DNA from 3 places in the Sphingomonas sp. CFBP 13728 genome. Region 3 is predicted to be linked to each of the others. Evidence: riboswitches for the same ligand, from Rfam matches in the RefSeq annotation. Region 3 holds a riboswitch; each other region holds the start of a gene.

Region 1 (2,258 bases), 140 kb from region 3:
TCCGGTACCGGGCCCGACCCAGTCGCGTGCCGAGCCATCGAAGCTGGCGAGGCACAGCGCGGCGGCCGAGGTCGAGTTGCCGATCCCCATTTCGCCGAGCACGATCAGATCGGGCGCGTCCGCAACGACGGCCGCGCCCGCGTTGATCGCGGCGAGACATTCCTCCTCCGACATCGCCGGGGCGACGGTGAAATCGATAGTCGGCCGGTCGAGGTCGAGCGGGACGACTCTGAGATCGAGCCCCGCCGCGCGCGACAGTGCGTTGATCGCCGCGCCGCCATGTTCGAAATTGGCCACCATCTGCGCGGTGACGGAGGCCGGAAACGCACTGACGCCGCGGTCAACGATGCCGTGATTACCCGCGAAGATCACCACCCGGCCGCGATCGAGCCGCGGGCGTTCGTGGCCCTGCCAGCCGGCCATGAAGACGGCAATATCTTCCAACCGCCCGAGCGAACCCGGCGGTTTGGTCAATTGCCCCTGACGCGACACCGCCGCCGATCGAGCGGCTTCGTCCGGCTGCGGCAACGCGCGCAAGGATGACAGAAATGCCCCGGCCGTCGGAAAAAACGTCATTCCACGACGAACCCGGCAGGCGGCGTGCGCGTGATGAAGTGGCCCTTCACCCCCTGCGGCCATTGCTTGAACGGCACCTGCCCGAACGCGCTCTCGCCGTAGAGCCGCGCGTAATCGAGGATCGCGCGCGCGGCGTCTTCGGTGGGCTCGAACCGGCCGAGCACATAGCCGACCTTAGCAGGTGCGCGCAGATGGATCGTGCAGAAATCCTGGCAGGCGAACAGACACGGCATCTCCTGCACAGCGACGTCGGCATAGGCCGGGTCGCTCGCCTGAACCGCCTTCAGTGCGCTGACGAGCCGTGCGCCGCCGCGCTGGCCCTGCTCGTCGTCGCGGGCATCGGTGGAATGGCGACACGTGTTGCACGCGACCACCGCGACGCCGTCTTCGACCGGCTTCAGCATGTCCGACCTCGGACGATCTCAAAATGATGTGAACTTGGCATAGAAACCCCTTCGGACAGTCGATCCCGCACCACGCGAAGGGCGAAGGCGCATGCCTCCAGCCTCCGCGCGACGCGAAGCGATGTCGTCGCTCGGGGTGTTACCCGTCCGTTCGGCGCACCCTGGCCGGACGAAAGACGACCGCGACGGGCAGGTCTCCTGGCTCGCGGGTCAACGCCGTCCGCACCGCCTTCTCGGGAACATCCCAATGGCATGAGGCACGATGGCTCGCCGCGTACAGTTGCAAGGGCAGCCGGGTGTTTCCCGTTCCCATTTTCATCCCCCTCCGCGCGAGCATCGGGGGAACCTGTCGCGGAGGGAGCGATAGGCGGGAGGAAGACACGGCGCAAGACACGGCTACGTCGGTTAGAAGTCCGCCAGCCGTCCCCACGCCCTCCCGTCATCCTGACGAAAGTCAGGACCCAGGGTAACGGGCGGTGGCCTTCGTGGCTCTGGATCCTGACTTTCGTCAGGATGACGGACGGTGGTTGTTTTGGGCCGCACAGTACGGAGCCGCCTAGAACTCCACCCCCGCCTGCGCCTTCACTCCCGACCGGAACGGATGCTTCACCTGCGTCATCTCGGTTACAAGGTCCGCCATCTCGATCAGCGCGTCCGGCGCGTTCCGCCCGGTCGCCACGACATGTGTCATCTCGGGCTTCGCGGCCAAAACCGCAAGAACCTCGTCGACCGGCAGATACTCATACCGCAACACGATGTTCAGCTCGTCCGCCACCACCATCGCATAGGACGGATCCGCAACCATCCGCTTCACCTCGTCCCAAGCCTCCCGCGCCACCGCGATATCGCGCGCGCGATCCTGCGTGTCCCAGGTGAACCCCTCCCCCATCGGCTTGAACTCGCACAGCGCGGGGAACGCGTCGAACACCGCCTTCTCACCGGTCGTCATCGCGCCCTTGACGAACTGCACCACGCCGACCTTCCGCCCATGCCCGATCATCCGCACCGCCATGCCGAACGCGGCGGTCGACTTGCCCTTGCCCTTGCCGGTGTGGACGATGATCAGCCCCTTTTCGATCGTCTTGCTGGCGACAATCTTATCGTGGACCTCCTTGCGCTTGGCGCTCTTGGCATTCTGTTCTTCGTCGGTCCGCATGATTAAGTCCTCTCGTGCACCCGATGGCGGATCGCGCCGCGCGGCGCTAGAGCGACCGACATGCTCCGCATCACCGACCTCAAGCTGCCGCTCAACCACGCTGACGAAGCGCTCCCCGCCGC
Region 2 (2,258 bases), 1.2 Mb from region 3:
ATTCGGAGAAGAGCTGGTACAAGGTTGGCGCCTTGAAGCCCTCGCCATAGCTCGCGCGGATCGTCGTGCCGGTCCGCAACGCCAGCGCGGCGTTCGCGCCAAACGTCGTGTGGCTGCCGAAATCGTCGTGATCGTCGTTGCGGATGCCGCCGGTGATCGTGAGGATGTCGAGCGGCTTGACGATCACCTGGCCGTAGACGCTGGTGATGCCGGTGTCCGCGAAGGTGAAGCCGTCGTTGAAGCGGCTGTTCTCGCGTTCGACGCCTGCGACGACGCGGACCTGATCAATCGGACGGAAGTCGCCCTGATACTCGTAGCGCTCGCTACGGCCACGGCCAATGAACGATATGTCGCCACCGGGCTTGGTGAAATTGTCGCGGTTGATGTCGGCGATCGTGAACGCCACGCGGTTGTTGAACCGACCGTCGGCGAGGTTCGCATGTAGGCCAGCATAGCCGTACAGCTCCTGCGTGGTGCCGTAGGCAAGGCTGTCCGCGACCACGAACGTCTTCGGGTCGAAACCGTCGTCGATCTCGACACGGCTGTCCGCGAAATAGCCGCGCAGGTCGAGGCCGATGCCCGGCGCGAACTCGACGCTGACCCGCCCGGTTGCGCCATATTGGCGATAGCCGTCGCGCTCGGTGCCGCTGGCTGCGGACGAGATACCGTCGGTGCGCAGATATCCGCCGGTCAGCGATCCGGACACCGGCCCCGACTTGCCCGACACGCCCGCGCTCGCGAACACGCTGTCGGCATAGCCGTACTCGGCGTTGGCGCGCGCTTGGACGCCTTCGGTCGGCGCGGCGGTAATGATGTTGACGACGCCGCCGATCGCCTGGCTGCCCCAAGGCACCGAGTTCGGGCCGCGCAGAATCTCGATCCGCTCGACCGAGCTCGACAGGAGATTGCCGAAGTTGAAGCCGCCGCCGGTCGACGACGGATCGTTGACGCGCACGCCGTCGATCACAACGAGCGTCTGGTCCGCCTCGGCACCGCGGATGCGGACGCTGGTCAGCGCGCCGACCGTGCCGTTGCGCGTGACCGTAACGCCCGGCGTGGTCGCGAGCAGGTCGGATACGACGGTGGTCTGGCGGCGCTCGATCTCTGCGCGGTCGATCACGGTCACGGCTTGGCCGATCTCGCTCAGCGGTTGCGCAGCGCGGGTCGCGGTGACGACGAGCTCGGGGGCATCGGGGTCGGGAATGTCCTGTGCGTAGGCGGGCGCGGCGATCGCCGCGGCACTCAGGAGAAGGAAGAATTTCGTCATCGGCTGCGTCCTAAACGGAACCGCCAGCGACCATTCGCCGGGCGGCCAGACGTCTCTCGCTCGAGGAAACCCGGCTATACCGGAGCACTCGTCCGCACCGGACACCCGCCCGCGCAGTGGATCGACCGTGACAGGCAGGTCTCCTGGCTTCCGGGTCGCCGCGCCCACCCCGCCTTCCCAAGTCGAAACCCAGTGGCATATCGGGGTGGCCGCTATCCGGTCACAGTTGCGGGTACAGCGCCGGTCTTGCGGACATATCCGCGCACCGACTTCCCTTTTGATCCCGTCGCCGGGAACCCTTCACGAGTGCGGCATTAGTCGTGCGCCAGACACGGGTCAACGCGGGGCCTATCCCGACCCCGCCAAGAGAAGTCGCATTGCTAGGGTAGGCGCGCTGACCGGCTATCGCACCACCCCGGCGGAGGCCGGGGCCCAATTGGGGAGCGGCGATAACGGAGCGCGGTGGGTCGTTATTGCCACCTTTCCAATTGGGCCCCGGCCTCCGCCGGGGTGGTGGTTCTTACCAAACGAAACGCTCCCCGACATTGCTCTCTCGCGAAGGCGGGATCCCAGTCTGGGTCCCCGCCTTCGCGGGGAAACATGCTGTCTTCGTTTTCCTTGGCAGGGAGCATATCACCGAAGCCCGTAGCGCAGCCCCACCCAGATCGTTCGCGGCGTGGCGCGCTCGACGATGTTCGCGCCGCTGATCCCTGCCTCGACGCGCTCGTTGAACAAATTCTCCCCGCGCACCTCGGCGACCAGCGAGCGCAGGATCGGCAACGCCGCATACGCGTCCAGCGTCGTCGCCGGATCGAGCACCCGCGTGTTCTGGTCGTCATCGAACTGCCGGCCAATATGCCGCACCGTCAGCGACAGCGCCGCCGCGTCGTGTCGCCAGTCGATCGTCCCCGACACCTGGTCGCGCGGGGTCTGCGCCGGACGCAAACCGTCCAGAGCAGCCGTAATCCCCGACCCCTCGACCTTCGAATTC
Region 3 (2,258 bases):
CCCGATCGCGGTCGGCTTCTGGTTCGCGATCGGTCATTCGGGGATCGTGCTGATCGCCGCTGTCGCGATCGCGCTCACCGCCAGCGCGCTGTCGCAGTTCGAGGCGTTCAAACAGGTCGGCGGCGTCATCGCGACCGTCATTTCCGCCGTCTTCCTGTTCACGATCGCGGCGATGAACCTGATCATCCTGCGATCGGTCTGGCGGACCTTCGGCCACGTCCGCGGCGGCGGCACCTATGTCGAGGAGGATCTCGACCTGCTGCTCGGCAACCGCGGCCTGCTCGCACGGCTGTTCCGGCCGATGTTCCGGCTGGTCACGCGGAGCTGGCACATGGCGCCGCTCGGCTTCCTCTTCGGGCTGGGCTTCGACACCGCCACCGAGGTTGCGATCCTCGGCCTCTCCGCCAGCCAGGCCGCCGACGGCCTGTCGATCGGCACCGTGCTCGTGCTGCCGGTGCTGTTCGCGACCGGTATGGCGCTGGTCGATACCGCGGACGGGGTCGTCATGCTCGGCGCGTATGAATGGGCGTTCGTGAAGCCGATCCGCAAACTCTATTACAACATCACCATCACGCTGATCTCGGCGATCGTCGCGATCGCGATCGGCGGGATCGAGACGCTCGCGCTGCTCGGATCGAAGCTGGGGCTGACCGGCGGCATCTGGGATCTGGCGGAGGCGCTCGGCGAGAACTTCAACGGCCTCGGCTTCGCGATCATCGGGCTGTTCGTGCTCTGCTGGGTGCTGAGCTTCGCGATCTACCGCTGGAAACGCTTCGACGAGATCGAAGTCGTGCACGGATAGCTGGCGGCGTGCCGGAAAGTCCGTTAGGTCGCCTTCGTGAGGGTCGGTTGCACCGAACCTCGTTGATCGCGCCGGTGCCCTTCGGGGCTTGAATGGGAATGCGGTGCGGAAGGGGTTCGCTCCTCCAATGCCGCGGCTGTCCCTGCAACTGTAAGCGGTGAGCGACACGCACGCGCCCTTCATGGGCAGCCACTGGGCCGACGGCCTGGGAAGGTGTGCGAGGAGCTTCGACCCGCGAGCCAGGAGACCTGCCAGCGCAACGGTCGCTCTTGCCACGATCCAGGGGGTGATCTTGGCACGGTTCTCCGTCTGAGCGACGAACACGTCCGACCGAAAGGCCGTGCGTGCGTGTGCTTCAGACGTCGAGGAAATAATCATGTCCGATCTTTCAAAGGTCCCCGTCACCATCGTCACCGGCTTCCTGGGCGCCGGCAAGACGACGCTCATCAGCCATCTTATCCGCAACGCAGGCGGGAGGCGCCTCGCGGTCGTGGTCAACGAATTCGGCACGCTCGGCATCGATGGCGACATCCTCAAGGGCTGCGCGATCCCCGATTGTCCGGCCGAGAACGTCGTGGAGCTGGCGAACGGCTGCATCTGCTGCACCGTGGCAGACGACTTCATCCCGACCGTCGAGACGTTGCTCGCGCTAAACCCGCGCCCCGATCACATCCTGATCGAGACGTCCGGCCTCGCGCTCCCGAAGCCGCTGCTGAAGGCGTTCGACTGGCCCGCGATCCGCTCGCGCATCACCGTCGACGGCGTGATCGCGCTGGCCGATGCTGAGGCGGTCGCCGCAGGTCGTTTCGCGCCTGACGTCGCTGCGCTCGATGCCCAACGCGCCGCCGACCCCAGCGTCGATCACGAGACGCCCTTGTCTGAGGTGTTCGAGGACCAGCTCGCTTGCGCCGATCTCGTGCTGCTAACCAAGATCGACCTCGCCGGCCCCGATGGCGTCGCCAAGGCGCGCGCGGTCATCGCCGCGGAGTCCGCACGGCCGCTCCCGGTGATCGACCTCACTGACGGCATCATCGACCCCCGCGTGATCCTCGGCCTCAACGCCGCCGCCGAGGACGACATCGCCAGCCGCCCCTCGCATCACGATGGCGAGGACGATCACGAGCATGACGATTTCGACAGCGTCGTCGTCGAGCTTGGCGAGATCGCCGACCCCGCCGATCTGACCGCGAAGATCGAAGCCCTCGCCCGCAGCGCCGACATCCTCCGCGTAAAGGGGTACGCCGCCGTCACCGGCAAGCCGATGCGCCTGCTCGTCCAGGCAGTAGGCGCGCGCGTCCGTACGCAATACGACCGCCCATGGCGCGCAGGCGAACCGCGTCGCACGCAACTGGTGGTGATCGCCGAGCACGACCGCATTGACGAGGCCCGCATCAAGGCCGCGCTGGACGGCTGAGTCCCACGATGCACGTAGTCTTCCGCGAGAGCCACGGGCTGG

Evidence for each region. Region 3 has a riboswitch for cobalamin ahead of cobW (cobalamin biosynthesis protein CobW). Riboswitches for the same ligand answer to the same signal wherever they lie in the genome.
Region 1: linked by a shared signal. The riboswitch ahead of IFT67_RS00455 (DUF1636 domain-containing protein) and the one ahead of cobW (cobalamin biosynthesis protein CobW) in region 3 are both predicted to bind cobalamin.
Region 2: linked by a shared signal. The riboswitch ahead of IFT67_RS06735 (TonB-dependent receptor plug domain-containing protein) and the one ahead of cobW (cobalamin biosynthesis protein CobW) in region 3 are both predicted to bind cobalamin.

The regions. Positions count from the first base shown of each region.
Region 1 covers NZ_JACYUS010000001.1:113,503-115,760, reverse strand. Annotated here, with positions in the region: gene cobT (nicotinate-nucleotide--dimethylbenzimidazole phosphoribosyltransferase) at 1-576, opposite strand, end outside; gene IFT67_RS00455 (DUF1636 domain-containing protein) at 573-980, opposite strand; cobalamin riboswitch at 1,152-1,345, opposite strand; gene cobO (cob(I)yrinic acid a,c-diamide adenosyltransferase) at 1,537-2,136, opposite strand; gene IFT67_RS00445 (NAD(P)/FAD-dependent oxidoreductase) at 2,197-2,258, shown strand, end outside.
Region 2 covers NZ_JACYUS010000001.1:1,495,233-1,497,490, forward strand. Annotated here, with positions in the region: gene IFT67_RS06735 (TonB-dependent receptor plug domain-containing protein) at 1-1,267, opposite strand, end outside; cobalamin riboswitch at 1,384-1,583, opposite strand; gene IFT67_RS06740 (TonB-dependent receptor) at 1,901-2,258, opposite strand, start outside.
Region 3 covers NZ_JACYUS010000001.1:255,793-258,050, reverse strand. Annotated here, with positions in the region: gene IFT67_RS01105 (HoxN/HupN/NixA family nickel/cobalt transporter) at 1-802, shown strand, start outside; cobalamin riboswitch at 858-1,072, shown strand; gene cobW (cobalamin biosynthesis protein CobW) at 1,179-2,216, shown strand; gene cobN (cobaltochelatase subunit CobN) at 2,225-2,258, shown strand, end outside.